Regions from separate parts of the Candidatus Streptomyces philanthi genome, predicted to be linked through region 2. Evidence: riboswitches for the same ligand, from Rfam matches in the RefSeq annotation. Region 2 holds a riboswitch; each other region holds the start of a gene.
The links. Region 2 has a riboswitch for cobalamin ahead of AC51EU_RS01805 (ABC transporter substrate-binding protein). Riboswitches for the same ligand answer to the same signal wherever they lie in the genome.
Positions count from the first base shown of each region.

Region 1: it holds a riboswitch for cobalamin, as region 2 does, so the genes downstream of both, AC51EU_RS08505 (ribonucleoside-diphosphate reductase subunit alpha) here and AC51EU_RS01805 (ABC transporter substrate-binding protein) in region 2, are expected to answer to the same signal.
Region 3: it holds a riboswitch for cobalamin, as region 2 does, so the genes downstream of both, metE (5-methyltetrahydropteroyltriglutamate--homocysteine S-methyltransferase) here and AC51EU_RS01805 (ABC transporter substrate-binding protein) in region 2, are expected to answer to the same signal.

Region 1 covers NZ_JCANQV010000046.1:16,771-26,615, forward strand. Annotated here, with positions in the region: gene AC51EU_RS08490 (DUF3311 domain-containing protein) at 1-170, shown strand, start outside; gene mctP (monocarboxylate uptake permease MctP) at 167-1,843, shown strand; gene AC51EU_RS08500 (Uma2 family endonuclease) at 1,937-2,524, opposite strand; cobalamin riboswitch at 2,655-2,815, shown strand; gene AC51EU_RS08505 (ribonucleoside-diphosphate reductase subunit alpha) at 2,978-5,425, shown strand; gene AC51EU_RS08510 (ribonucleotide-diphosphate reductase subunit beta) at 5,425-6,492, shown strand; gene AC51EU_RS08515 (transglycosylase domain-containing protein) at 6,623-8,518, shown strand; gene def (peptide deformylase) at 8,593-9,222, opposite strand; gene AC51EU_RS08525 (tetratricopeptide repeat protein) at 9,331-9,845, opposite strand, start outside.
Region 2 covers NZ_JCANQV010000005.1:33,563-43,407, reverse strand. Annotated here, with positions in the region: gene AC51EU_RS01820 ((2Fe-2S)-binding protein) at 1-277, opposite strand, end outside; gene AC51EU_RS01815 (ABC transporter ATP-binding protein) at 274-1,065, opposite strand; gene AC51EU_RS01810 (FecCD family ABC transporter permease) at 1,062-2,093, opposite strand; gene AC51EU_RS01805 (ABC transporter substrate-binding protein) at 2,090-3,073, opposite strand; cobalamin riboswitch at 3,115-3,252, opposite strand; gene AC51EU_RS01800 (peptidoglycan-binding protein) at 3,389-4,729, opposite strand; gene AC51EU_RS01795 (ABC transporter ATP-binding protein) at 5,156-7,003, opposite strand; gene AC51EU_RS01790 (2,3-dihydro-2,3-dihydroxybenzoate dehydrogenase) at 7,926-8,702, shown strand; gene AC51EU_RS01785 (isochorismatase family protein) at 8,761-9,402, shown strand; gene AC51EU_RS01780 (phosphopantetheine-binding protein) at 9,407-9,637, shown strand; gene AC51EU_RS01775 (amino acid adenylation domain-containing protein) at 9,634-9,845, shown strand, end outside.
Region 3 covers NZ_JCANQV010000064.1:2,212-12,056, reverse strand. Annotated here, with positions in the region: gene AC51EU_RS10685 (MmgE/PrpD family protein) at 1-710, shown strand, start outside; gene prpB (methylisocitrate lyase) at 710-1,615, shown strand; gene AC51EU_RS10675 (bifunctional 2-methylcitrate synthase/citrate synthase) at 1,632-2,768, shown strand; gene AC51EU_RS10670 (DUF397 domain-containing protein) at 2,858-3,061, opposite strand; gene AC51EU_RS10665 (hypothetical protein) at 3,502-3,903, shown strand; gene metE (5-methyltetrahydropteroyltriglutamate--homocysteine S-methyltransferase) at 4,021-6,339, opposite strand; cobalamin riboswitch at 6,505-6,721, opposite strand; gene aceA (isocitrate lyase) at 6,910-8,193, opposite strand; gene AC51EU_RS10650 (short-chain fatty acyl-CoA regulator family protein) at 8,570-9,845, shown strand, end outside.

The sequences.
Region 1 (9,845 bases), on a different contig from region 2:
CCGTACTGTGGGTCGGCTCGTACGCGAGGGTCGAGCCGAGGTTCCTCGGCATCCCGTTCTTCTACTGGTACCAGATGCTGTGGGTGCTGATCTCCACGGGCCTCACCACCATCGCGTACCACCTGGTCCGGCGTGAGCAGCGGGCCCGCAAGGGCGGTGCCGCGTCATGAACCGCGCCCTGTCCGTCCCCCTCGCCGAGGGCGCCTCGGGCGGCGTCAACGGCGTCGCCCTCGCCGTCTTCGTCCTCTTCTTCGTGCTCGTCACGGTGATGGGCTTCCTCGCCGCCCGCTGGCGGCGCGCCGAACAGTCCGCCAACCTCGACGAATGGGGCCTGGGCGGCCGGAGTTTCGGCACCTGGGTCACCTGGTTCCTGCTCGGCGGCGACCTCTACACCGCGTACACCTTCGTCGCCGTCCCCGCGGCGATCTACGCGGCGGGCGCCTCCGGCTTCTTCGCGGTGCCGTACACGATCCTGGTCTACCCGCTGATCTTCACCTTCCTGCCCCGGCTGTGGTCGGTCTCGCACCGCCACGGCTATGTCACCACCTCCGACTTCGTGCGCGGCCGCTTCGGCTCCAAGGGGCTCTCACTGGCCGTCGCGCTCACCGGCATCCTCGCGACGATGCCGTACATCGCGCTCCAACTCGTCGGCATCCAGGCCGTGCTGGACGTGATGGGCGTCGGCGGCGGCGCGTCCGGCAACTGGTTCGTCAAGGACCTGCCGCTGCTCATCGCGTTCGCGGTGCTCGCCGCGTACACCTACTCGTCGGGGCTGCGCGCGCCCGCGCTGATCGCGTTCGTCAAGGACGGGCTGATCTACCTCGTCATCGCGGTGGCGATCATCTACATCCCCATCAAACTCGGTGGTTTCCACGCCGTCTTCGACGCGGCGGGCAAGGCACTCGCCGAGACGGGACCGACCGGGAAGCCGCGCGGCGAGCTGGTCAGCGGCCCGAACAGCCAGTGGGCGTACGCGACGCTGGCGCTCGGCTCGGCGCTGGCGCTGTTCATGTACCCGCACTCGATCACCGCGACGCTCTCCTCCCGCAGCCGCGACGTCATCCGCCGCAACACCACGATCCTGCCGCTGTACTCGCTGATGCTGGGCTTCCTCGCGCTGCTCGGCTTCATGGCGGTCAAGGCCGGCACCGACACCCACGGCAACGCGCAGCTGGCGATCCCGCAGCTGTTCGCGGACATGTTCCCCAGCTGGTTCGCCGGGGTGGCGTTCGCGGCCATCGGCATCGGCGCGCTGGTGCCCGCGGCGATCATGTCGATCGCCGCGGCCAACCTCTTCACCCGCAACGTCTACAAGGACTTCCTGCGCCCCGGCGCCACCCCGGAGCAGGAGCACAAGGTCGCCAAGCTGGTCTCCCTGCTGGTGAAGGTCGGCGCGCTGGTCTTCGTCCTGGGCATGGACAAGACCGTCGCGATCAACTTCCAGCTGCTGGGCGGCATCTGGATCCTCCAGACCATGCCGGCGCTGGTCGGCGGGCTGTTCACCCGCTGGTTCCACCGCTGGGCGCTGCTCGCCGGCTGGGCCGCGGGCATGATCTACGGCACGCTCGCGGCGTACGGCGTGGCCAGCCCGACGCAGGCCCACTTCGGTGGTTCGAGCGCCGAGATCCCCGGCATCGGCCAGATCGGCTACATCGGTCTCACCGCCTTCGTCCTCAATGTCGTGGTGACGGTGGTCCTCACCCTCGTCCTGCGCGCCGTGAAGGCCCCCCAGGGCACCGACGAGACCAGCCCCGCCGACTACACCGCCGACGCCGGCGACACGGGCGTACGCACCACCCCGCCCCGCCCGGCCGAGGACGCGGGCGTCCCGACCGGGCACTGAGCGGTACGGGCCGTCGCGTCCCCTGCGGGGGGGCGCGGCGGCCCTGGCCTGCGCGGCCGGCCACCGGGGGCCCGGCTCACCGGGCGGGCCGGGTCACCGCACCCAGTCCTTGAGCGCCTCCGTCTCCAGCGTGATGCCCACCGGGTCCGGCAGCGCGAGCGTCCTGCCGAACGGCACGGTGTGCACGTCCGCATAGCGGACGCCGTCCGGCTCGCTGAACACCGTCGCCTCGCACGCCTCCCGGTCGATCAGCAGAAACACCGGAATACCGGTCTCCGCGTAGGCGCGGGGCTTCTCGACACGGTCGCGCCGGTCGGTGTCGGAGTCATAAGAGGTGACTTCGACGACCATCAGGACCGGGGCGGGGTCGGCCCACTCGCCCTGGCCGACGAAGGCACCGCTGCGCGCGAGCGAACCGTCCGGGCGGGCCCGGCCGCCCCGGTACTCCTCCACCTTGAGCCCTTGGTCAGGGTAGAGCCACAGCTCCGGCCTCGACTGGAGGCAAATGCGCATCAGCCACTCGATGATCCGCCCGTGGTCCCCGTCCGGCACGGCCTTGCTCCTGATCTTCCCGTCGATGAGTTCCAGCCGCGCGCCCTCCTCGGAGCGCGCGAGTATCGCGGCGGCCTCTTCGAAGTACTCGGCGAGAAGCCCGTGCGGACGGTCGGCGAGCGCGGTCATGGAACCCTCTCCTTACTGCCTCGGGCGGAGCAGAGAACGTACGGCCGACGATAGCCGAGGGCACTGACAGGCACCGCTCGATCACACGCGACACACAAGATGTGGTGGCGCCTGCACGGCCCAACACAAGATGTATGCTCGTGCTCGCTGTCGCCGCAGGGGAATCCGGTGCGAGTCCGGAACTGTCCCGCAACGGTGTACGTGTGCGCACATTTCGCCTGATCCCGTCCCGGACGTGGTCACGGCTGCGCGCCCGTGAGTCCGAGGACCTGCCGACGGTACGGCCGCGCCGTCCCCGGCGCGGGCGTCGATACGTCCGGGCCCCGAGGGTTGGGCCGGTGGACGCCGCGCGGTGTGCCCGCGCGCCCGCGGCCGCGGCCGGGGTGCGCACGCCCCCGTGCGCGCCCGTCGAGTTCCCCCTCCCGGCCTTCGTCGAGTGAGGGAGAGCAGCACGTGACCATCGCGCCATCGGAGCCCGTGTCGGACACCGGGGCCGTACCGCCCGCCGCCACCACGCTCCCCGCCGGGAACCTCCCCGCCCCGGACGCCGGTGACGGCCCGGGCACCGCCCTGCTCCGCACCCTGACCGAGCTGACCGCGGACCTCACCGCGACCGACCCCGGCAAGGTCGCCGCCGCCGCGCTGCGCGGCCGGCACCCCGGCTCCGACGAGGCCGGGCTGCGGGACCTCGCCATCGAGGCCGCGGCCGGTCTGATCGGCGACGAGCCCCAGTACTCCCGGCTCGCCGCCCGGCTGCTCACCCTCGCCATCGCCGAGGAGGCCGCGGGCCAGGGCGCCGACGCGTTCTCCGCCTCCGTCGCCACCGGCCACCGCGAGGGCCTGATCGCCGACCGCACCGCCGCCTTCGTCGCCACCCACGCGGACCGGCTGGACGCCCTTGTCGAGGCCGCGCTCGCCGACGGCGCCGACGACCGCTTCGGCTACTTCGGCCTGCGCACCCTCTACTCCCGCTACCTGCTGCGCCACCCCGTGACCCGGAAGGTCGTGGAGACGCCCCAGCACTTCCTCCTGCGGGTGGCCTGCGGCCTGGCCGAGGACGACGGCGAGCGGGCGCTGGCGGACGTCGCCGAGCTGTACCGCCTCACCAGCACCCTGTCCTACCTGCCCTCCTCCCCCACCCTCTTCAACTCCGGCACCCGGCACCCGCAGATGTCCTCCTGCTATCTGCTGGACTCCCCGCTGGACGAGCTGGACTCGATCTACGACCGCTACCACCAGGTCGCCCGGCTCTCCAAGCACGCCGGCGGCATCGGTCTGTCGTACTCCCGCATCCGGGCGCGCGGCTCGCTGATCCGGGGCACCAACGGGCACTCCAACGGCATCGTGCCGTTCCTGCGCACCCTGGACGCCTCGGTCGCCGCGGTGAACCAGGGCGGCCGCCGCAAGGGCGCCGCCTGCGTCTACCTGGAGACCTGGCACGCGGACATCGAGGAGTTCCTGGAGCTCCGCGACAACACCGGTGAGGACGCCCGCCGCACCCACAACCTCAACATCGCCCACTGGATCCCGGACGAGTTCATGCGCCGGGTCGCGGACGACGCCGACTGGTCGCTGTTCTCCCCGGTCGACGTCCCCGGGCTGGTGGACCTGTGGGGCGAGGAGTTCGACACCGCGTACCGCGAGGCGGAGGCCGCGGGCAAGGCCGTCAAGCAGATCCCGGCGCGGGCGCTGTACGCGCGGATGATGCGGACGCTCGCGCAGACCGGCAACGGCTGGATGACGTTCAAGGACGCCGCCAACCGCACCGCCAACCAGACCGCCGAGCCCGGCCGGGTCGTCCACTCCTCCAACCTGTGCACCGAGATCCTGGAGGTCACCGACGACGGGGAGACCGCCGTCTGCAACCTCGGCTCGGTCAACCTCGCCGCGCACCTGCGCGAGGACACCGCCGACTGGCGGGAGGCGGTGGACTGGGAGCGGCTGGACGCCACGGTGCGGACCGCGGTGACCTTCCTCGACCGCGTGGTGGACATCAACTTCTACCCGACCGAGCAGGCCGGCGCGTCCAACGCCCGCTGGCGGCCGGTCGGCCTGGGCCTGATGGGGCTCCAGGACGTCTTCTTCCGGCTGCGGCTGCCGTTCGACTCGCCGCAGGCGCGGGAGCTGTCGACCCGTATCTCCGAGCGGATCATGCTCGCGGCGTACGAGGCGTCCGCCGATCTCGCCGAGCGGCACGGCCCGCACCCGGCCTGGTCCGCGACCCGTACCGCCCGTGGCGTGCTCCACCCCGACCACTATCCGGACGCGGAGCCCCGCTGGGCGGACCGCTGGGCGGCGCTGCGCGCCCGCGTCGCCGCCACCGGCATGCGCAACTCGCTGCTGCTGGCGATCGCGCCGACCGCGACCATCGCCTCCATCGCCGGTGTCTACGAGTGCATCGAGCCGCAGGTGTCCAACCTGTTCAAGCGCGAGACGCTGTCCGGTGAGTTCCTCCAGGTCAACACGTATCTGGTCGAGGAGCTGAAGGCGCTCGGCGTGTGGGACGCGCGCACCCGGGACGCGCTGCGCGAGGCCAACGGCTCGGTGCAGGAGCTGCCGTGGGTCCCCGCCGAGGTCCGGGAGCTGTACCGCACGGCCTGGGAGATCCCGCAGCGCGCGCTGATCGACATGGCCGCGGACCGCACCCCCTACCTCGACCAGAGCCAGTCGCTGAACCTGTTCATGGCGTCGCCGACCATCGGCAAGCTCAGCTCGATGTACGCCTACGCCTGGAAGCGCGGCATCAAGACCACGTACTACCTGCGGTCGCGTCCGGCGACGCGGATCGCCCAGTCGGCGCGCGGCACCACGACCTCCGCCCCCGTACCCCGGCAGGCCGCCGACCCCGAGGCGGTCGCCTGCTCCCTGGAGAACCCCGAGTCCTGCGAGGCATGCCAGTAATGACGACCACACCCGAAACGCCGCGGCGCGAGTCGAACGCCGCCTCCCACACCGCCACCACCGGCGCGAAGAACCTCCTGGACCCGGGCTTCGAGCTGACCCTGCGCCCGATGCGCTACCCGGACTTCTACGACCGGTACCGCGACGCGATCAAGAACACCTGGACGGTGGAGGAGGTCGACCTCCACTCCGACGTCGCCGACCTCGCCAAGCTGTCGCCGGGCGAGCAGCACCTGATCGGGCGGCTGGTCGCGTTCTTCGCGACGGGCGACTCGATCGTGGCGAACAACCTGGTGCTGACGCTCTACAAGCACATCAACTCCCCCGAGGCCCGGCTGTACCTCAGCCGCCAGCTGTTCGAGGAGGCCGTGCACGTCCAGTTCTATCTGACGCTGCTGGACACCTATCTGCCCGACCCGGACGACCGCGCCGCCGCGTTCGCGGCCGTGGAGAACATCCCGTCGATCCGTGAGAAGGCGGAGTTCTGCTTCCGCTGGATGGACTCGGTCGAGAACATCGACCGTCTGGAGTCCAAGGCCGACCGCCGCCGCTTCCTGCTCAACCTCATCTGCTTCGCGGCGTGCATCGAGGGCCTGTTCTTCTACGGCGCCTTCGCGTACGTGTACTGGTTCCGCTCGCGCGGCCTGCTGCACGGCCTGGCCACCGGCACCAACTGGGTGTTCCGCGACGAGTCCATGCACATGGAGTTCGCGTTCTCGGTGGTGGACACCGTCCGCGAGGAGGAGCCCGACCTCTTCGACGACGCGCTGGAGCAGCAGGTCACCGCGATGCTCAAGGAGGCCGTCGAGGCGGAGCTCCAGTTCGCGCGGGACCTGTGCGGGGACGGCCTGCCGGGCATGAACACCGACTCGATGCGCGAGTACCTCCAGTGCGTGGCCGACCAGCGGCTCCAGCGCCTGGGCATCGCGCCGGTCTTCGGCTCGCAGAACCCGTTCTCCTTCATGGAGTTGCAGAACGTCCAGGAGCTGACGAACTTCTTCGAGCGCCGGGCGTCGGCCTACCAGGTCGCGGTCGAGGGTTCGGTGTCGTTCGACGACGAGTTCTAGGACACCCGCGAAGGGGCGCCGCCGGATTCCTCCGGAGGTGCCCCTTTGCGTATCACCCCAGGTCACCCGCCAAATACGACCATTCGGTCAGCTGACAACCGGGGGTGGGGGCCAGGACATCTACGTCAGTATGAAGGGCACCCCACGTCGCCGCCGGTTCCTCGACTATCCGCGCAACGGCCGCACGGGACCACGCCGCTGGCTGCCGTCCTGGCGGCAGTGGCTCGGCCTCGCCGCACTGGCCGTCTGCGCGCTGACCGCCGCGTTCACCGCCGTCTACTTCGCCGTCGACATTCCCGACGAGAACGCCCTGGCGGGGAAGGAGGCGTCCGTCTACTACTGGTCGGACGGCAGCCAGATGGTGAGCGTGGGCGCCGTCAACCGGCAGAACGTCGAACTCTCCAAGGTGCCCCGGCCGGTGCGGGACGCGGTGATCGCCGCCGAGAACGACACCTTCTACGACGACCCCGGCGTCTCCCTTCCCGGAATCACCCGCGCCGTGGTCAACATGCTCTCCGGCGAAGAGGCCCAGGGCGGTTCCACCATCACCCAGCAGTATGTGAAGAACACCTATCTCTCGCAGGACCAGACGGTCACCCGCAAGTTCAAGGAATTCTTCATCGCGCTCAAGGTGAACAACCGGCAGAGCAAGAACGAGATCCTCCGCGGCTATCTCAACACAAGCTGGTTCGGTCGCAGTTCGAACGGTATCCAGGCCGCCGCGCACGCCTATTACGGCATCGACGCCTCGAAGCTGAACCCGAGCCAGGGAGCGCTGCTCGCGGCCGTGCTGAAGGGTTCGGAACAGTACGACCCGGGCCTGAGCAAGGCCAATCACCGGCGGGCCGAGGCGCGTTGGTCCTGGATTCTCGACCGGCAGGTGGCCACCGGGAAGATGAGCCAGGAGGAACGCGACACCTACCGTGAATTCCCCGAACCCCTGCCGCCCGCCAAGCCCGACAGCCAGGCCGGCCAGACCGGTTATCTCGTCGACATCGCCAACAAATTCATCAAGAGCGCCACCGGTCTGACCGACAAGGACCTGGCCCGCGGCGGCTACCGCATCCACACCACCTTCGACAAGAAACTCACCCGGAAACTGGAGAAGGCCGTCGACCAGGTGCGCCGGCAAAAGCTCGACCCGAAGAAACGGCCCGCCGACGCCCACGCCCAGTTCGGCGCGGCCACGGTCCGCCCCGCGGACGGCGCGGTCCTCGCCCTGTACGGCGGCCCCGACGCCACCCGGCACTTCACCAACAACGCCGACACCGTCGCCGTCCCGGCCGGCTCCGCGTTCAAACCGTTCGTCCTCGCCGCCGTCCTGGAGGAGAGCCGGCCCGCCGATCCCCCGGCCGGCCTCGACACCGGTTCCGGGCCCCGGCCGCCGCTCCCCGTCGACCCCGTCTACAGCGATCTGCGAGAGGCCCTGATGAACGCCGAGAACCAGCCGTTCGTGCAGGCCGGCAAGCGCGTCGGCCTGGAGAAGGTCCGCGCCACGGCCCTCGGTCTCGGGCTGCGCAAGGAGAGCCTGGCCCGGCTGGAGCCGACGTTCCCGCTCGGTACCTCGGTCCCCAGCGCGATCCGGATGGCCAGCGCCTACACCACCTTCGTCAACGGCGGCCTGCACGCCGAGCCGTACGCGATCTCCCGGATGACCCTCGACGGGGAGGAGGTGGACGGCTTCGACCGCCCGGAGCCGGAGCGCGTGGTCCATGACGTCGTCGCCGAACAGGTCAAATCCGCGCTGGGCGGACTGGGCTGGCGCACCCTGGGCGAGGCCCGGGGCGGCACCATGGCGTCGGTCGCGGCGGGATGCACCGAGCCCGGCGACCGGAAGAAGTCGGCGTGGTTCATCGGCACGCCCCTCGACGACACCGCGAAGGCGGGCCCGACCACGGCCGTCACCCTCTTCCGCAACAAGCCCGGCGCCCCGGACCTGCTGCCGCTGGAGGGCCTCGGCGGCAAGGAGACCGGCCGCGGTACGACCCTCCCGCCGCTGGTCTGGGCCGCGTACCAGGGAGCGTAGGGACACGGGGACGGCCCGGCGCTCCGCCGGTGGCGGGGCGCCGGGCCGTTCCGGTCCCGGATGCGCGCGGGTGGTCAGTCGTTGGGGACGACGGGGTAGCGCGGCTCGGTCTCGGCCATCTGCTTGAAGACGTCCTTGCGGTCGCGCTTGGACAGCCGGTCGATGTAGAGACGGCCGTAGAGGTGGTCGGTCTCGTGCTGGAGGCAGCGCGCGAAGTAGCCGGTGCCCTCGATGGCGATCGGCTCGCCCTTGGCGTCACGGCCGCGCACCACGGCGTAGTCGGGGCGGGCCAGCTCCGCGTAGGCGCCGGGCACCGACAGGCAGCCCTCGTTGGAGTCGTCCAGGACGCGGCGCTCAGCGGGCAGCTCGTCCAGGACGGGGTTGCAGATCGCGCCGACGTGGCGGACGCCGCCGTCGTCGGGGCAGTCGTAGATGAAGACCTTCAGGTCGACGCCGATCTGGTTGGCGGCCAGGCCCACGCCCTCGGCGGTGCGCTGGCTGGCGAACATGTCGTCGATCAGCTGGGCCAGCTCGTCGCCGAACTCCGTGACGTCCTCGCACTCCTTGTGCAGCACCGGGTTCCCGACGACCGTGATCGGCCGCGAGGTGCCGCGCTCACGGTGGGCGGCCTCACGCTCCGCCGCGTCCGTCACATCGTCGATGAACGCGCTGTCCACCTGTGGTTCGGTCTCTTGCTGGGCCATCTCCGCCGTACGCCTTCCTCAAATCCTTGACCGGTCGCCGTACAGCCTAATCCGTCGCCCGCCGGGCCCACCGGGGCCGCACGGCCCGGTCCGCGCCCCGGGAGGCGGTCAGCAGACCTCTTCCAGGTCCCGCCATTCCCTGGTGTCGGGGCTGTCCGCGACCCAGCTGTCGAGCAGGCCGCGCACCAGCGACGACGGCGCCGCTATGCCGCACTCCCGCTCGGGCACCCACAGGGACCCGGAGCCGGCGGTGCGGTGTCCCAGCGGCCCGGGGTGGCCCGGTTCGCTGTGGTCGTGCGGGTCGAGGTGTTCCCCGTCGCCCTCGTCGCTGGGCATCCGGCTCTCCGAGCACGTCCGGCACAGCAGCCGCACCGACGACGACCAGTCCTCGGCGGCGAAACCGGCGTCGGCCGCCAGCCGCTCCAGGGCGTCCCGGTCGGCCTCGGTGGCCGCCTCCAGCAGCACGACCCAGGTCGGCACGGGCGACGGGGCCCACAGTTCGATCTCGTCGAAGACCGGGTACGACGGGCCGGCGGCGGTGGTGCGCTCGCCGTGCGGGACGCCGTCGTGCAGCACCACCTCGCCCCAGCGGCGTCCCGAGGACGGCAGCGGGATCGACAGGA
Region 2 (9,845 bases):
CCCGGTCGTGCAGGGCCCAGTGCAGCACCGCCGCCGCCGTGACCCGGCCCGCGTAGACGGCCGCCACCGTCAGGGCCGTGGCATGCGGGGTCGTATGGCCGCTGCCGCGCCGTTCGGCCTCCAGTAGCACCGTGAGCTCCGCCGACCCGGCGTCGTGCAGCCGCTCGGCCGGCAGCCAGGCGTCCGCCTCCGCCTCGGGCGGCGCGCCCGCCGCGACGTCCCAGCGGCGGCCGTGGGCGCCGGGCCGCCACACCTCCTCCGTCCCCCCGGCCGTCATGACGGCGGCAGGTAGTAGACGTGCGGGGTACCGGTGACGGGGTGCGGCGCGACGCGGGTGCGCACCCCGTACACCTCGTGCAGCAGATCCTCCGTGAGGACCTCCCCGGGCGGGCCGGAGGCGATGACGCGGCCGGAGTCCAGGACGTGCAGCCGGTCGCAGTAGGCGGCGGCGAGATTGAGGTCGTGCAGCACCAGGAGGCTGGTGACGGGCAACGCGCGGACGAGGGAGAGGAGTTCCAGCTGGTAGCGGACGTCGAGGTGGTTGGTGGGCTCGTCCAGGGCGAGCAGTCCGGGTTCCTGCACCAGGGCGCGGGCCAGCAGGGCACGCTGCCGCTCACCGCCGGACAACTCCTCGAACGGGCGCTGCCGGAGACCGCCGACCCCCACGCGCTCCAGCGCCCCGGTCACCCGCCGTACGTCGTCGGGGCCGTCCTGCTCCCAGAACCGCTTGTGCGGGCTGCGGCCCATCGCCACCACCTCGTGCACACTGAGCCCCGACACCACGGTCGCGTCCTGCGGCACCACCGCGATCCGGCGGGCCCGCTCCTTCACCCCGAGCGCCGCCGCGTCCTCACCGTCCAGCAGTATCCGGCCCGAGCGGGGGCGCAGCGCCCCGTACACACAGCGCAGGAACGTCGTCTTCCCGCTGCCGTTGGGGCCGACCAGGCCCGCGGTCTCCCCGGGGCGCACGTCGAGGGACACCCCGCTCAGCAGCTCCCGGCCGCCGGCCTCGTAGCGCACGTCCTGGGTGACGAGGCCGACCGGGGGCGTCTCCCCGGCGCTCATGCCCGTACCTCCTTCGTCGAACGGCGCAGCAGCCACAGGAAGAAGGGGCCGCCCGCCAGCGCGGTGACGACACCGACCGGGATCTCCTGCGGCGCCGCCGCGGTACGGGCGACAAGGTCGGCGAGCAGCAGGAAGACGGCGCCGCCGAGCGCGGCCACCGGCAGCAGTCGGCGGTGCCCGGAGCCGACGGCCATCCGGGCCGCGTGCGGCACCATCAGCCCCACGAAGCCGATCGAGCCGCTGCACGCCACCAGCACCCCCACCACCAGGGAGACCAGCACGAACACCCGGGAGCGGAAGCGTCCCGCGTCCAGCCCGAGCGTGCGGGCCCCCTCCTCCCCGGCCAGGAGCAGATCGAGGGGCCGCGCCAGCGCCATCAGCAGCGCCACCCCCGCCACGAGGACGACGGCCGGGACGAGGAGTTCGTCCCAGCGGGCCGCGCCGAGCCCGCCGAGGGTCCAGAACATCACCGCCCGCAGCTGCTCCGACTCCGCCGACACGACGAGGACGAGACTGGTGAAGGCGGAGAGGATGTACTGGACGGCCACCCCCGCGAGGACCAGCCGGCCCGTCGTCATGGTGCCGCCGCGCCGCGCCATCGCGTAGACGGCCACCAGCGCCACCAGCGAACCCGCGAACGCGGCCAGCGGCACCAGGAACGTCGTGGCCACCGCGCCGCCGACGCCCAGGACGAGCACCGTGACCGCGCCGGCCGACGCCCCGGACGACGCGCCCACCAGGAACGGGTCGGCCAGCGCGTTGCGGACCAGCGCCTGGAGTACCGTTCCCGTCACGGCCAGTCCCGCGCCGACCACCACGGCGAGCAGCACCCTCGGCAGCCGCACGTCCCACACGATCGACGCGTAGGCGCCGGTGTGCGGCCCGTCGAACAGGACCCGGACGACGTCCGCCGGCGGTATCCGCACCTGGCCGATGGCCAGCCCGGCGACCGCCGAGGCGGCCAGCAGCACCACGAGGCCCGTCAGCACCAGCGGGAAGCGGGCCGCCGCGGGGAGCGGGGGCCTCATGCGGAACGCGGGTGGAGCTGCGCGGCCAGGTCCTCGACGGCGTCGGCGACGCGGACGCCGAGGACGGCGGAGGACAGCGGGAGCACCGCGAACCGCTTGTTCCTGATCGCCGGGACGTCGGCGAGCGCCGGGTCGTTCAGCAGACGCTTCTTCTTCGCCTCGACGCTCGTCCCGCCGTAGTCGTAGATCACGATGACCTCGGGCCCGCGGTCGATGACCTTCTCCCAGGAGACGGCGGAGAAGACCTTCCCGATGTCGCCGAAGACGTTCCGGCCGCCCGCCAGGGTGATGATCTGGTTGCCGATGCCCCGGCCGCCCGCGGTGAACGCGCTGCTGTCGCCGGAGTCGTACACGAGGACCGAGGGCCGGTGCACGCCCTTGAGGCGCTTGGTCACCGCGTCGATCCTCCCCTGGAGCCGCGCGACCAGCCTCTCGCCCCGCTCCGGGACGCCGAAGGTGCGCGCGACCTGGCGTATCTCGGTGGCCAGTTGCTCCGTGCCGACCGGGCCCTCGGCGCAGTTCTCGACGTTCAGCCGGGTGGCGATGCCGGTCTTCCGCAGCGTGGCGCGGTCGAGTCCGGCGCCCTTGTCGAAGGCGCTGGTGTAGCCGCCGTAGACGAAGTCCGGGTTCGCGCCCAGGAGGACCTCCTTGGACGGGTACTTGCCGGCGAGCACCTTCAGCCCCGCGTACGCGGACCGGTACTCCGGGAGGATCTTGTCGTCCAGGTACGCGGTGCCGGCGATCCGGTCGCGCAGCCCGAGGGCGAGCAGGATCTCGGTGGCGTGCTGGTTCATGGTGACGGCACGGTGGGGCGGCTGGGTGAACGTGGTCCGCTCACCGCAGTTGGTGACCGTGTACGGGAACCCTTCCGTCGTGCTCCGCCCACCCTTCGCGCCCTGCTCCGGCGCGCCGCAGGCGGCCACCGGGAGCACCAGGAGGAACGGGAGCAGCGCGCGCAGCGCGGCCCGGGGTCCGGACATGACGTTCTGCCTCTCCTGGGGAAGTCCTCGTTCCCCTGGTCGTACGGAGAAGGCGGCACGTCAGTGTCTGGCTCCCGGGGCCGCGGGGCTCCCGGTCACAGTGGCGGGACCGCACCGGATTCACACCGGTTTCCTGTCCTGCACCGCCTGGGGTTGGTGCGCACAGTGTGCCAGACGCTTCTCCCGGGACACCGTCCGGCTCCGCACCGGCCCAACGCGCGGTCAGCGGGGGCCGGTCAACGGCAGGCGAAGCCGCGCGGGGGCGGTGCGGTGCCCGGCGGGCCGGGGCAGGCCCGCCGGGCACCACGCGGGTGGTCAGCGGAAGAGGCGCTTCCAGGTTTCCGGGCCGGGGTAGCCGTCGGCGTCGGCGCCGCGCCAGCCCTGGGACCGTTGGAACGCCTCGACGTTGCGGCGGTCGGACTCGCTCCAGCGGGGGCCGGGGCCCTGGGAGTAGTGCTTGCCGAAGCCCTTCTTCACCAGTTGCTTCCCGAGCCGGGAGACATGGGCGTTGTTCGCGCCGGGGCGGAAGTACTGCTTACCGGGGAACGCCGTGGACTGGCCGCTGCCCGAGCCGCCGCCGGACGTGCCGCCGGAGCCGCCGGACGAGCCGCCGACGTTCTTGCCCGTGCCGTCGACCAGGTAGCGCCAGGTGGCCGGGCCGGGGATGCCGTCGGCCTCCGCCCCGGACCAGCCCTGGGCCTTCTGGAACGCCTGGGTGGCCTTGCGGTCGGAGTCGGACCACCGGGGGCCCGGACCCTGCGAGTAGAACTTCCCGGCACCGCGCTTGACCAGCATCTGCCCGAGCTTGGTGACGTTCGCGTTGTGGGCGCCTGGGCCGAAGGACGACGCGCCCGGGAACGCGTTGCCGCCGCCTCCGGTGTTGCCGCCCTCACCGCCGGAGGTGACCACGTTCTTGTAGCGGTAGGGGACGTACTTGGCGGAGTTGGAGGTGTACGCGTAGGGGAGGGTCCGCTTGACCGCCCCGAGGCCGCCGGCCTCCTCCATCACCACGTACCGGGTGCGGGCGCTGTCGGCCCAGCCGGCGAAGAGCACCACGTGCGAGCCCTTCTCGGGGTTCGCCGGGTTGTGGTAGAGCAGCATGTCGCCGGGCTGGAGCTGGCTCTTGGAGATCCGGACGCCGTACTGGTGGATGTCGCCGGTCCAGTGGTTGCCGGACAGGCCCCAGGCCATGGAGATGAAGCCGGAGCAGTCCTGCCGGTAGCCGTCCGACCAGTAGCCGTTCCAGACGTACGGCACCCGGGCGTCCACCCAGGTCTGGGCGCGGGCGAGGATCTGCTGGCGCGTCAGCGACAGGTCGTGGCCCGCCGTCCGCGCCAACTGCCGGCGGCCGTGCAGCGGCCCCGGGTCGCCCTGCGGGTTCGCGGCCCTGGTGGCCGCGGCGGGGACGGCCGGGACGGACGCGGGGGAGGCGGTGATGGGGGACGTGGTGGTGCTGTGGGCCGGGGCGGGCGTCGCGGTGGCCGCGAACGAGGCTCCCGCACCGCCCAGCAGCGTGGCCCCGGTCAGGGTCGCCACGGCGGCGATGTCGCGGCCCCGTACGCCGCGGCAGCCGGTGTCCTCGGTGCGCTGGAGCCGGCATCCGGGGCATGTACAGGTGTCGAGGGGTATGTCGACGAAGGTGGGGGCTGCCGTCATCGTGTGACCTGCTTCCTGAGGGGACGGGGGAGGGGCGGCGGTACGCGCCCGCCGTTCCGGGCGGGCGCAGGGGGGCCGGCGACGACCGTGCCGGTCACGGCCGGTGCAGCAAGGCCGGGCATCTGGCTCACCTCGCAGTCGATGGGTGCGTACGCCCCGGATCCGGGCAGGCGGGAGCGCGTCCACCCATGATGATCATGATCGAGGTTCATCCTAGAATGAGGTGAAAGCGGACCGAAAGAGCGTTTAAGTCTTTTGTCTGTTTCGGTATCTGGCGCTCGATGTGTTCCAACGGCCCGGAAGCCGCTGTGACCTGGCCGTCCCGGCTCCCGTTCCGTCGTCGCCGTGAGGATGAGACGAGGGGCCGGCCCGCACGGACACCCCGGAGGCCCCTCCCGGGCTTCGCGCCGACCGCCCCCGACCGCGCTACGAGCGGACTCCCGCCGATTCGCCCGGTGGCCGGTGCAGCCGGTGGAGGCGGGCGTAGGCCGGGTTGTGGGCGAGCAGCTCGTCATGGGTGCCGCGGGCGACACAGCGACCCTGGTCGAGCAGGACGATCTGGTCGGCGTCGCGGACCGTGAGCAGGTTGTGGGAGATGATGATCGTGGTGCGTCCGGACATCAGCAGGCGCAGGGGCTCCAGGACCCGGCGGCTCGATTCGGCGTCGAGGCCGGTGGTCGGCTCGTCCAGGATGAGGACGGGGGCGTCCCGGATCATCGCGCGGGCGATGGCGAGGCGCTGGCGCTGGCCGCCGGAGAGCAGCCGGCCGCGCTGGCCCACCACGGTGTCGTAGCCGTCGGGCAGGGCGCTGATGAAATCGTGGGCGTCCGCCGCGCGGGCCGCGGCGCGGATCTCCGCCTCACCGGCCTCCGGACGCCCGTACGCGATGTTCTCGCGGACCGTGCCGTGGAAGACCAGCGTCTCCTGGAGCACCACGGCGACGTTCTCCCGCAGCTCGTCGAGGGCGAGGTCGCGCAGGTCGACGCCGTCGAGCCGCACCGATCCGGACGACGGGTCGTAGAAGCGGAGCAGCAGCTTGGAGACGGTCGACTTGCCCGCCCCGCTGGCCCCGACCAGCGCCAGGGTCTCTCCCGGGGCCGCCGTGAACGACACCTGCGACAGCGCCGGTGTCTCGACGTCCGGGTAGTGGAAGGAGACCTTGTCGAACGTGACGGCGCCCCGGGCGCGCCCCAGCGGGCGCGGGGTCGCGGGATCGGCGACCTGAGGGCGCTGGTCGAGGAGTTCGATGATCCGTTCTCCGGCCGCGGAGGCCGAGAAGAAGATGTTGCCGAGTCCCGAGATCCCCTGGATCGGGGCGAACAGCCTGCTCAGCAGGCCCAGGAACACCATCAGTCCGCCCAGTGAGAGCCGCCCGTTGCTCAGCTCCCAGGCGCCCAGGCCCATCACCACCAGGCCGCCCGCGACCTCGACCAGGTCGACGGCCGGGTCGTACAGCGCCCCGATACGGGTCGAGGCCATCGCCGCGTGGTAGCGGCCGACGGTCTCCCGGCGGAAGCGGGTGTGCTCCCACTCCTGCCGGTTGTACGCCTGGACGAGCGCGATGTTGCCGAACGTCTCCTCGGTGACCGCGGTGATCGAGCCGGCGCGCTGGCGGCGCTCCCGCGAGGCCGCCTGGATCAGGCGCGCGAAGCGCCGCGCGGTCAACCAGAACAGGGGGGCCATGACCAGCGCGGCGAGGGTGAGGTCCCAGCTGAGGAAGAACAGCAGGCCGAGATAGATAAAGAGGCGGGCGATCTCGCCGATCACGCCGATGACCCCGGAGAGCAGGAACGTCTCGATGGCGTCGACGTCCCCGGTGATCCGGGCCAGGAGGTCACCGAGCCGCCGCCGTTCGAAGAAGCCCAGGGAGAGGCGCTGGATGTGCCGGAAGACGTCCGAGCGCAGGGTGAGGAGGAAGCGTTCGCTCACCCAGCCCGACGTCACCTCGTCGGCGAAGGAGAGCACTCCCGAGAGCAGTGCCAGTCCGGCGAAGGCCGCGGCGATCGGGAGGAAGAGGTCGAAGCGGCGGGGGACGAGCATGTCGTCGATCACGATCTTGAACAGCCAGATCTCCGCGCCCTCGACCACCGGGCCGAGCAGTACCAGGACCAGCAGGAGCACCATCCAGCGGCGCCCGCCACGGGTGTAGGGCCAGAACCTCCGGAAGATGTCGCGGAGGGGAACCGGGGGTGCGGCGGCCACCAGCCCGCCGGAGTTGCCGGCGACGCCGAGCATGCCGCCCAGAAGTGAGCGCAGGGTGCGTCTTCTGGTCATCTCACGCCAATCGCCCGTCCGCGAGCGTCACTCCGTGCCGGTCGGTCCGCCGCCCGGAAACAGCGAGGCCGGGCACAAGGCCCGGCCCGCTCTCGCATCGGGGAAACGGTCGGCACGCTGCCGATCGCGCTAGCGCCAATCGTCGCGGCCGCGTCCGTGCCTGCGGTATCCGCCGCGCCCGTAGCCGTGGTCATAGCCGCGCCCGCGGCCGTGTCCGCGTCCGTAGCCGCCGTGACCGCGTCCGCCGTGGCCGCCGTGACCACCGTGACCACCGTGTCCACCGCCGTGGCCGCCGCCACCGCGGTCTGCGAAGGAGATGAAACGTCCGAGGAATGACATGATCAAACCTTCTTTCGTGGTTTCCTCTGCAATCCATCGTCATGCTCCGTACCGGGATACACAAGCCGAGAAGGGCTGCAACGCGAGAATTTGACGACTTTTCTTGAATCACCTGCATGCCGTACGGGCTGACGCATCGTGCGGCCGCGTAGCTTTCTGTCATGTACCGCTCCGACCTGCGGGGAAGCCCATTTTTCGGTCCGTTGGAGCGGGGTGGTGAGGGGTGTGGTGCACCGTGTGCGGTGGCGTAGTGGCGAACCGTCACCTTGTTCACGTTCCGGCGTAAGGAACTTGCATTCCCAAAGCATTTACTCAGGCAAAGCCATCAGGAATTCCCCGGCCGCTCGAACCGTTGTCGCGCGGAATGTGCGACCCCTGGGGTGGCTGGTGGCGCTAATCCCGCCGGGTGGAATGGTGTGCGGTCCCTGGTGGCCCGCCCGTATTCGCCTCCGCCCGCGATGTGGTGAGGTCGCGTCAGTTCCGTATGCCTCGTGGGGCCTGGTGGGGCGCCGGTGGCTACCGACCCCCGCCCGATACCTGTTAGGTTAGCCTTGCCTAAGTCGTGACGGATTGAGGGGTATGCGTGCGGGAGACGGAACTTACCGGGAGGACGGCGCTGGTCACCGGGGCCGGGCGCGGGATAGGGGAGGCCGTGGCACGGCTCCTCGCCGGGCAGGGGGCCCGGGTGATCGCGGTCGACCGGGACGCGGACGCGGTGGCCGCGCTGGCGGCCGGATCGGACGGCCGGATCACCGCCCGCCCCACCGACGTCACCGACCGTGCCGCGGTCGACGCGCTGGTCGCTGAGGCGGAACGCGCCGTCGGCCCCCTCGACACCCTCGTCAACGTCGCCGGTGTGCTGCGCACCGCGCCCGTCGTCGATCTCACCGACGAGGACTGGGACGAGACCTTCGCCGTCAACACCACCGGCGTCTTCCGCCTCTCCCGCGCCGTGGCCCGCCGCATGGCCGCCCGCGGCGGCGGCAGCATCGTCACGGTGGCCTCCAACGCGGCCGGCGTCCCCCGCGTCGGCATGGGCGCCTACGCCGCGTCCAAGGCCGCCGCCGCGCACTTCACCAAGTGCCTCGGCCTCGAACTCGCCCGCAGCGGAGTGCGGTGCAACGTGGTGTCCCCCGGCTCCACCGACACCGACATGCAGCGCGGCATGTGGTCCTCGCCGCAGGACCGCGACCGGATCCTCGAAGGCGACCTCGGCGCCTACCGCGTCGGCATCCCCCTCGGCAGGATCGCCGACCCCCGCGACATCGCCGAGGCGGTCGCCTTCCTCGTCTCGGACCGCGCCCGCCACATCACCATGCAAGAGCTGTACGTCGACGGAGGCGCGACGCTGCGGGTCTGACCCGCCGCCCCGCCCCGTCCCGCGCGCCCGCGCACCCTCCCCTCGTGAAAGGTTCCCCATGGCGCTGCCCGCCATCGCCCCCTACCCCATGCCCGCCCCGGACGCGCTGCCGGACAACCGCGTCGACTGGGACGTCGACCCCGGCCGGGCGGTCCTGCTCGTGCACGACCTCCAGAACTACTTCCTGCGCGCCTTCACCCCCGGCGCGGCCCCCCTCGACACGCTCCTCGCCAACGTCGCCCGGCTGACCGGGGCGTGCCGCGCGGCCGGCGTCCCCGTCGTCTACTCCGCCCAGCCCGGCGGCCAGACGCCCGGACAGCGCGGACTCCAACAGGACTTCTGGGGCCCCGGACTGCCCGACGACCCCGAGGCCGCCGCCATCGCGCCCCAGGTCGCGCCGCGGGACGGCGACACCGTACTGACCAAGTGGAAGTACAGCGCCTTCGTCCGCACCGACCTCGACGAGCTGATGCGCGAACAGGGCCGCGACCAGCTCGTCATCACCGGCGTCTACGCCCACATCGGCGTGCAGTCCACCGCCTGCGACGCCTGGATGCGCGACCTGCGGGCGTTCCTCGTCGCCGACGCGGTCGCCGACTTCTCCGAGGACGACCACCACCGCGCCCTGCGCTGGGCGGCCCGCAACTGCGCGGCGGTCACCACCACCGACGCGCTCCTGCCGCGCGTGGAAGGGAACTGACGACATGGCGCTGACGGTGCAGCGGATACGCGAGGACATCGCCGACGCCCTCGGCGAGGAGCCCGACGACATCCCCGTCGACGAGAACCTCGTCGACTACGGCCTCGACTCCATCCGCATCATGAGCCTGATCTCCCTCTGGCGGCGCGACCACGGCGTCGAGGTGACCTTCGCCGACCTCGCCGAAAGCCCCGCCGTCGAGGCGTGGGCGCCACTGCTGGGGGCCACGGCATGACCACCGCCCCCCTCGCCCCCGCCACCCCGGCGCAGGACACCGTCCCGGCCGCGGGACTGCCGCTGACCTCCGCGCAGACCGGCATGTGGTACGCCCAGGCCCTCGACCCGGAAAGCCCCGCGCAGAACACCGCGGAGTGCGTCGAGATCCACGGCCCGCTGGACGCGGCCCTCTTCGCCGAGGCCCTGCGCCGTACCGTCGCCGAGAC
Region 3 (9,845 bases), on a different contig from region 2:
TCCCCGCGCCCGGCGAGCCGCGCCGCGCGATCCTCGACACGTACACCAAGGAGCACTCCGCCGAGTACCAGGCCCAGGCGGTCATCGACCTGGCGCGGCGGCTGCGGGAGCGGACCGGGCCGCTGGACCGGGTCCGCTCGGTCGTGCTGCACACCAGCCACCACACCCACCACGTCATCGGCTCCGGCTCCGGCGACCCGCAGAAGTACGACCCCGGGGCCGGCCGCGAGACCCTCGACCACTCCGTGCCGTACATCTTCGCCGTCGCCCTGGAGGACGGCGCCTGGCACCACGAGCGGTCCTACTCCCCCGAGCGGGCACGCCGCCCGGAGACCGTCGCCCTCTGGCAGAAGATCACGACGGTGGAGGAACCGGAGTGGACCCGCCGCTACCACGACCCCGACCCGGCCCGCCGCGCCTTCGGCGGCCGTGCCGTCATCACCCTGGACGACGGCACGGTGATCGAGGACGAACTCGCCGTCGCCGACGCCCACCCCGCCGGCGCCCGGCCCTTCGACCGCGCCGCCTACACCGGCAAGTTCCGCACCCTCGCCGAGGGCATCGTGGCCCCGGACGCCCAGGACCGCTTCCTGTCCGCCGTGGAGAACCTCTCCGGCCTCGGAGCGCCCGGCCTGGACGCCCTCTTCCCCGCCGTCGGCACCGACGCCGTGGCCGCCGCCGACGCCCGTCTCCCGAAGGGCCTGTTCTGATGCTGCACACCCGCACCACCGCCGCCGAACGCCGCCGCGCCCTGCGCGCACGGCTCGCCACCGGCCGGCTGCTGGCGATGCCCGGCGCCCTCAACCCGCTCTCCGCCCGCCTGATCCAGGACACCGGCTTCGAGGCGGCCTACCTCTCCGGCGCGGTCCTCGCCGCCGACCTGGGCCTGCCCGACATCGGCCTGACCACGTCCACCGAGATCGCCGACCGCGCCCGGCAGACGACCCGGGTCACCGACCTGCCCGTTCTCGTCGACGCCGACACCGGCTTCGGCGAACCGATGAACGCGGCCCGCACCGTCCAGCTGATGGAGGACGCGGGCCTGGCCGGGATGCACCTGGAGGACCAGGTCAACCCCAAACGCTGCGGCCACCTCGACGGCAAGACCGTCGTCCCCCGCGAGGAGATGACCCGCCGCCTGCGGGCCGCCGTCGACGCCCGCCGCGACCCGGACTTCCTCCTCATGGCCCGCACCGACGCCCGCGCCGTCGAGGGACTGGACGCGGCGATCGACCGGGCGAAGGCATACGTCGACGCCGGGGCCGACGCGGTCTTCCCCGAGGCGCTGGAGGACGAGCGGGAGTTCGCGGCGTTCCGCGAGGCCGTGCCCGTCCCCCTGCTCGCCAACATGACCGAGTTCGGCAAGGGCCGCCTGCTGGACGCCCGCACCCTGGAGAACCTCGGCTACGACATCGCCCTCTACCCCGTCACCCTGCTCCGCCTGGCCATGGGCGCCGTCGAGGACGGTCTGCGCACGATCGCCGCCGAGGGCACCCAGCAGTCCCTGCTGCCCCGTATGCAGACCCGCTCCCGCCTGTACGAACTCCTCGGCTACGAGGACTACGCGGCCTTCGACACGGCCGTCTTCGACTTCACCCTTCCGCCCGGCGCCTGACGTACCGGAGGCCCCCATGTCCACCACCGCGCCCGAGGTCCACCGCGGCCTCGCCGGTGTCGTCGTCGACACCACCGAGATCTCCACCGTCATCCAGGAGACCAACTCCCTCACCTACCGCGGCTATCCGGTCCAGGACCTCGCCGAACGCCGCTCCTTCGAGGAGGTCGCCCATCTGCTGTGGTACGGCGAACTCCCCGACGCCCGGCAGCTCGGCGAGTTCCGGGCCCGCGAACGCGCGCTGCGCCCCCTGGACCGCACCACCGCCGAACTGCTGGCCCGGCTGCCCGAGACCTGCCACCCGATGGACGTACTGCGCACCGCCGTCAGCTTCTTCGGCGCCGAGGACCCCACCGAGGACGACGACAGCCTCGCCGCCCACCACGCCAAGTCCCTGACCCTGCTCGCGAAGCTGCCCACCGTCGTCGCCGCCGACCAGCGCCGCAGACGGGGCCTGGAGCCGATCCCGCCCGACCTCTCCCTCGGCCACGCCGAGAACTTCTTCCACATGTGCTTCGGCGAGGTCCCCGCCCCCGAGGTGGTCCGCTGCTTCGAGATCTCCCTCGTCCTCTACGCCGAACACAGCTTCAACGCCTCGACGTTCACCGCCCGCGTGGTCACCTCCACCCTCTCCGACCTCTACAGCGCGGTCACCGCCGCGATCGGCGCCCTCAAGGGCCCTCTGCACGGCGGTGCCAACGAGGCGGTGATGCACATGCTGGAAGAGATCGGCGACCCGCGGCGGGCGGGGGAGTGGCTGGACGAGGCCCTCGCCGCCAAGCGGAAGATCATGGGCTTCGGCCATCGCGTCTACAAGCACGGGGACTCCCGCGTCCCGATCATGCAGGCCGCCCTGGACCGTCTGGTGGCCCGCACCGCCGACCCCGAGGCGACGCGGCTGGCGGCCCTGCACACGGCGCTGCGCGAGGCGATGGCCGCCCGCAAGGGCATCCACCCCAACCTCGACTACCCCGCCGGACTCGCCTACCACCTGATGGGCTTCGACACCCCGGCCTTCACCCCGATCTTCGTGATGAGCCGCATCACCGGCTGGACCGCCCACATCACCGAACAACTTGCCCACAACGCCCTGATCCGCCCGCTGGCCTCCTACGACGGCCCCGGGCAGCGGCCGGTGCCCTCGGCCCCGTAGCGGGGCCCGCCGGCTGTCCCTGCCGCACGTCCACGGGCGAGGCGGCCGTGAACCGTCACACGGGCCGTTTCGCTGGGGGCGGGGTGATGCTACGCGGACAGCTCGTCCGCCTTGATGCTGCCGACGAACGCCGACCACGCGGGCGCGGCGACCGTGAGGACGGGGCCGTGCGGGTTCTTGCTGTCGCGGACGGGGACGGCGCCGGTCGCGACGGCGGACGGAGCCCACTCGACGCACTGCCCGCCATTGCTGCTGTACCAGGACTTGATCCAGGAGAGGGGTTCGGTCGTCACGGGGTGCCCTTTCGTACAGTAGGCGGCCGGTACTGGCCTTGCCGCGACGGCGGCCCCCTGCCTGGATGGACGTTCGCCAGGCCCGAAACTCCCGTCCCGGCCCTATCGGGCAGCGCCGGCCGGGGCGGGCGCGGTGGCCGACGAGTGCGGCCGGCCGCATGTGCACGACGTGCCGGGGACCGCCCCCGGCACGGCACAGCCAAGAAGGGAACCCGCAGTGGACCCGGAAAAGCTGAGCACGTTGTCCACGTACGCGGGAGATGAAGAGAACAGCCCAGAGTGAGATCGGCCCCGGCAATGACGGCCAGGAGGGCAACCCCAACCAGGGATGCGGTGACAACTGGCCGTCAACCGGGCGCCATAGCACGGTGATCAACTAGGTGAGGCGGCCCCGCGCTGACAGGCTGCCGGGGTCGCCTCACCTTTGGGAGAGCTGCTCCATGCCGAAAGTCATGAACGATCGCGGTCGCGTCACCGTGTTCCCCCTGCTGCACCTGTGGCCCGACGTGTACGGTGCCGTCGCGTACGCCACGACCGGCCGTTTCGGCGTGGACGCCGTGGTCGGGTATCTCCCCGTCCCAGAAGTCCCCGACGTGCACCTCATGGACGTTGCGGCCCGCCACGCCCCGCAGGCTGTGGAGTGGCTGCTGTGCACCGGATGGTCTTCCCGCGTGGTCCCGAAGCCCGGAACGCTGGATCTTCGCGATGCCGAATGGACGCTGGAGGTGGACGGCACCAGCGAGCCGGCCAAACCCGTCTACGGCCACCAGCGGCTGCATTTCGGCCCGCATGACCCTCAAGGACCCGGATCTCCACGCACAGGCTTGCGCGGTACTCCGTAGCCGGGTTCCTGAACCTGTCGGCGTGTCATCGCCATCCGGCCCCCGCCCTAGCCGTCCTCACAGGTGAGGCCCGGGGCCGGGGCCGGAACGCGCCCCGGCCCCGGACGGGCGTCCGCGTCAGGAAGCGGGCAGTTCGCCGCGGACCGTGCGGGCCGCGGTGACCAGGTTCTCCAGTGACGCGCGGGTCTCGGGCCAGCCGCGGGTCTTCAGACCGCAGTCCGGGTTGACCCACAGCCGCTCGGCGGGGATCGCCTTCAGGCCCGTGCGCAGCAGCCCGGTCACCTCTTCGGCGTCCGGCACCCGCGGGGAGTGGATGTCGTACACCCCGGGCCCGGCCTCGCGCGGATAGCCGTGGGCGGCCAGTTCGCGGGCGACCTGCATGTGGGAGCGGGCGGCCTCCAGGCTGATGACATCGGCGTCGAGGTCGTCGATCGCCTGGACGATGTCACCGAACTCGGCGTAGCACATATGGGTGTGGATCTGGGTGTCCGGCCGCACCCCGCCGGTGGTCAGCCGGAACGCCTCGGTGGCCCACGCCAGGTACCCGGCGCGGCCCTCCTCGCGCAGCGGCAGCGTCTCGCGCAGCGCCGGCTCGTCGACCTGGATGACGGGCGTCCCGGCCGCCTCCAGGTCGTTCACCTCGTCCCGCAGGGCCAGCGCGACCTGCCGGGCGGTGTCGCCCAGCGGCTGGTCGTCGCGGACGTAGGACCAGGCGAGCATCGTGACCGGGCCGGTCAGCATGCCCTTGACCGGCCGCTTCGTCAGCGACTGCGCGAACGTCGTCCAGCGCACCGTCATCGGCTCGGGCCGCGAGATGTCCCCGGCGAGGATCGGCGGCCGGACGTAGCGGGTGCCGTACGACTGGACCCAGCCGTGCCGCGTCGCCAGGTAGCCGGTGAGCTGCTCGGCGAAGTACTGGACCATGTCGTTGCGCTCCGGCTCACCGTGCACCAGGACGTCCAGACCGGTCTTCTCCTGGAAGGAGATCACCTCCTGGATCTCGGCCCTGATGCGCTCCTCGTAGCCGGCGGTGCCGATCCGGCCGGCGCGCAGGTCGGCGCGGGCGGCGCGCAGTTCCGCGGTCTGCGGGAAGGAGCCGACGGTGGTGGTCGGCAGCAGCGGCAGTCCGAGGCGGGCGCGCTGCGCCGCGGCCCGCTGTGCGTACGGCCGGGAGCGGCGCGCGTCGGCGTCGGTGACGGCGGCGGCCCGCTCGCGGACCTCCGGGTCGCGGGTGAGGGGCGAGTGCGTACGGGAGGCGATGTCGGCGCGGTTGGCCGCCAGCTCCCCGGCGACGGCGTCCCGGCCGCTGCTCAGCCCGCGGGCCAGCACGGTGATCTCGGCGGTCTTCTGCCGGGCGAAGGCGAGCCAGCGCAGGATCTGCGGGTCGATGTCCCGTTCGGCGGCCGCGTCGAAGGGGACGTGCAGCAGGGAGCAGGACGCGGACACGTCGACGCGGTCCGCGAGACCCAGCAGCGTGCCGAGGGTGGCGAGGGACTTCTCCAGGTCGTTGACCCAGATGTTGCGGCCGTTGACGACACCGGCGACCAGCCGCTTGCCGGGCAGCCCGCCCGCGGCGGCGAGGTCGTCCAGGTTGGCGGCCGCGGCCTCGGTGAAGTCCAGTGCCAGCCCCTCGACCGGGGCCTTGGCCAGCACCGGCAGGGCGTCCCCGAGACGGTCGAAGTACGACGCGACCAGCAGCTTCGGCCGGTCGGTGAGCGCGCCCAGGGCGTGGTGGGCGCGGCGGGCGGCGTCCAGTTCGGCCGGGGTGCGGTCCTGCACCAGGGCGGGCTCGTCCAGCTGCACCCACTCGGCGCCGGCCGCGCGCAGATCGGCCAGGACCTCCGCGTACACGGGGAGCAGGCGGTCCAGGAGGGTGAGCGGGTCGAAGTCCGCGGGCGCGCCGGGCGCGGGCTTGGACAGCAGCAGATACGTGACCGGGCCGACCAGGACCGGCCGGGGCGTCAGGCCCAGGGCCAGGGCCTCCTTCAACTCGCCGGTCTGCTTCGACGAGTCGGCGGTGAGCACCGTTTCCGGTCCCAGTTCGGGTACCAGGTAGTGGTAGTTGGTGTCGAACCACTTGGTCATCTCCAGTGGCGCGACGTCCTGGGTGCCGCGCGCCATCGCGAAGTACCCGTCGAGCGGGTCGGCGGCGACGGCTTCCCGGTGGCGCGCGGGGATCGCGCCCACCATGACGGTGGTGTCCAGGACGTGGTCGTAGTACGAGAAGTCACCCGTGGGGACCTCGTCGATACCGGCGTCGGCCAGCTGACGCCAGTGGGTACGGCGCAGGTCGGCGGCGGTGGCGCGGAGGGCGTCGGCGGTGACGGCGCCCTTCCAGTAGCCCTCGATCGCCTTCTTCAGTTCCCGGTGCTGTCCCTGGCGGGGGTAGCCGTACACGGTGGCCCGTGCTGCCGCGGCTGCGGGCTGGGTGGTCACGGAGATCTCCTTCGCGAGATGAATCCCTGAGATCCCGGCGGCGGGACGAGAGCGCGAAGGGTGACGGACCCGGCGGGTACGACCGCGCGCGGCACGGCGCCGTCCTCCGCCTGGTATGTACGCCGACCCGCCCTCGAGGTCACCGGGATGTCCGTGCGGGAGAGGCTCACGCACGGGCAGATGGCAGGTCTTCGGACTCGCGGGCACGTCCTCGGGGGAGGACACCTACTGGCCGTCGCTTCCCGGGCCCGTGGCGGACCCAGTGCGTATGACGGCGGTCGTTCCCGCTCACCGCTGCGGGGCAGTCCCGGATTCCCACCGGGTTCCCTCTTGCGACGCTCCCGTCTGGCGGACGGGGCGAACCAGCTGCACCGCCCACCCTAAGCGCTCGCACGCGATGTGGGGGAGTACGCCCGCGAAGCGGAGGGTGACGTGGCACACGCGGACGGTGGGTGCGCCGGGTTCTCCCGGGGGAGGGACGGCGAAGCGGGGGCGTACGGGGACGGCCGTACGCCCCCGCTCGGGCGGGGCGCCCCTGGGGCCGGCGGCGGGACGTCCGCCGCACCGGTCCTAGTGGAACTGCTGCTCCTCGGTCGACCCGGTCAGCGCCGTGGTGGACGAGGCGGGGTTGACGGCGGTGGAGACCAGGTCGAAGTAGCCGGTGCCGACCTCGCGTTGGTGCCTCACCGCGGTGAAACCGTCCGCCTGGGAGGCGAACTCGCGCTCCTGGAGGTCGACATAGGCGGTCATGCCGTGCTCGGCGTAGCCGCGTGCCAGGTCGAACATGGCGTGGTTGAGGGAGTGGAAACCGGCCAGGGTGATGAACTGGAACGCGTAGCCCATGGCGCCCAGTTCGCGCTGGAACTTGGCGATCTGGTCGTCGTCCAGGGCGGCCTTCCAGTTGAACGACGGCGAGCAGTTGTAGGCGAGCTTCTGGTCCGGGTACCGCGCGTGGACGGCCTCGGCGAACTCGCGGGCCTGTGCCAGGTCGGGGGTGCCGGTCTCGACCCAGAGGAGATCGGCGTACGGGGCGTAGGCCAGCCCGCGGGCGATGACCGGCGCCATGCCGTTGCGCACCCGGTGGAAGCCCTCGGCGGTGCGCTCCCCGGTGGTGAACTCGGCGTCGCGTTCGTCGACGTCGCTGGTCAGCAGGGTGGCGGCCAGGGCGTCGGTGCGGGCGACGACGAGGGTGGGGACGTCGGCGATGTCGGCGGCGAGGCGGGCCGCGTTGAGGGTGCGGATGTGCTGGGAGGTGGGCACCAGCACCTTGCCGCCGAGGTGGCCGCACTTCTTCTCCGAGGCGAGCTGGTCCTCGTAGTGGACGCCGGCGGCGCCCGCCGCGATCATCGCCTTGGTCAGTTCGAAGGCGTTGAGCGGCCCGCCGAAACCGGCCTCGGCGTCGGCGACGATCGGCGCGAGCCAGTCGGTGGTGTCGCCGGCGTCCTCGGCGGTGGCGATCTGGTCGGCGCGCAGCAGCGCGTTGTTGATCCTGCGGACCACCTGGGGAACGGAGTTGACGGGGTAGAGGCTCTGGTCGGGGTAGGTGTGCCCGGCCTGGTTGGCGTCGGCGGCGACCTGCCAGCCGGACAGGTAGATCGCCTGGAGGCCCGCCCTGACCTGCTGGACGGCCTGGCCGCCGGTGAGCGCGCCGAGGGCGTGGACGTAGTCGCGCTCGTGCAGCTGCCGCCACAGCCGTTCGGCGCCGCGCCGGGCCAGGGTGTGCTCCTCGCGGACGCTGCCGGAGAGCCGGATCACGTCCTCGGCGGTGTAGGTGCGCTCCACGCCCCGCCACCGGGGGTCGGTCTCCCACCGCCGCCGGAGCTCCTCGGCCGCCCGCTTCCTCGCGTCTGCCATGACTGTCACCGTCTCCTCGGTCCGTGCCGGACGGCCACCCGCCGCCTCGGGGGACGGGGGTGGCACTGTGTGTCGTTCGGGGGATGCGGCCCGCCTGGCGCCGGGCGGCGGAAGGTGAGCAATGCTGCCGGTTCGGACTCCCGCTCCTGCCGGGATCTCCGACGTCAGGGCCTGGATCGCGCCCCGGCTCCGAGCGGTGTCACCGGTGCCCGGCGGGCCGCACAGCGACTGTGGCACTGGCACTGAGTGCCATCAAGCATGGAGGCATGCCAACTTCTGCGAATCTTCCGCCCGTTGTCCGCCAAGGTTGCGAAGGGTGCGGTCGGACGCCTGTTCCCGTACGCTGACCGCTACCCGGAACACGGAGGGCCGTGCGGTGGCCAAGACGTACGCGGGGGCGCGTCTGCGACGCCTGCGCGAGGAACGCCGGATGAGCCAGGCGCAACTCGCCCGCGTCCTCGCCATCTCGCCCAGCTACCTCAACCAGATGGAGCACGACTCCCGGCCGCTGACCGTACCGGTCCTGCTGCGCCTGACCGAAGCCTTCGGTGTCGACCCCGGCTTCTTCTCCGAACGCGACACCACACGCCTGGTCGCCGACCTCCGCGAGGCGCTGGCCCGGGAACTCGCCGACGACCGGGTCTCCGCCGCCGACCTGACCGAACTCGCCTCGCGGATGCCCGCCGTCGCGCGGGTCCTGGTCGACCTCGGACGCCGCAACCACCTCCTCGCCGAACGGCTTTCCGACGCGACGGACGGCCGCGGCGCCGACCCCGACGGCCCCCGCTCGCCCCACGAGGAGATCCGGGACTTCTTCTACCGCCGCCAGAACTACCTCCACGACACCGACCTCGCGGCGGAGGAACTGGCCGGGGAGTGCGGCATCCGCCCCGGCGATGTCGTCCGCTCCCTCACCACCCGCCTCGCCGACCGCCACGGTGTCCGCACGGCCGTCGGGCCCGGCGACGCGCTGCACCACTACGACGAGGAGACCCGCACCCTCCATCTGTCGCCCCTCCTGCGCTCCGGCCAGCGCGCCTTCCGTGCCGCCACCCAGCTCGCCCTCCTCGAACACGGCGGCGAACTCGACCGCCTGGCCGCCGAGGACTTCCCGCCCGGCTCTCCCGTCCACGCCCTGGCCCGTATCGGCATCGCCCACTACTTCGCGGCGGCCCTGATCCTGCCGTACGCCGCCTTCCACCGGGCCGCGGAGGAGGCCCGCTACGACATCGAACTCCTCACCGACCACTACGGCCTCGGCTACGAGACCGTCTGCCACCGGCTGAGCACCCTCCAGCGCCCGCGACTGCGCGGGGTGCCGTTCTCCTTCATCCGTGTGGACCGGGCCGGCAACATGTCCAAACGGCAGTCCGCGACCGGCTTCCACTTCTCCCGGGCGGGCGGGACCTGCCCCCTGTGGAACGTCTACGAGGCGTTCGCCGCGCCCGGCCGCATCCATGTCCAGATCGCCGAAATGCCCGACGGGCAGCGGTACTTGTGGATCGCCCGCGCGATCACCCGGCACCGCGGCGGCTGGGGCGAACCCGGCAAGAACTTCGCCCTCGGCCTCGGTTGCGAGATCCGCCACGCCCACCGCCTCGTCTACTCCGACGGCCTCGACCTCGCCAACGCCTCCGCCGCCACCCCCATCG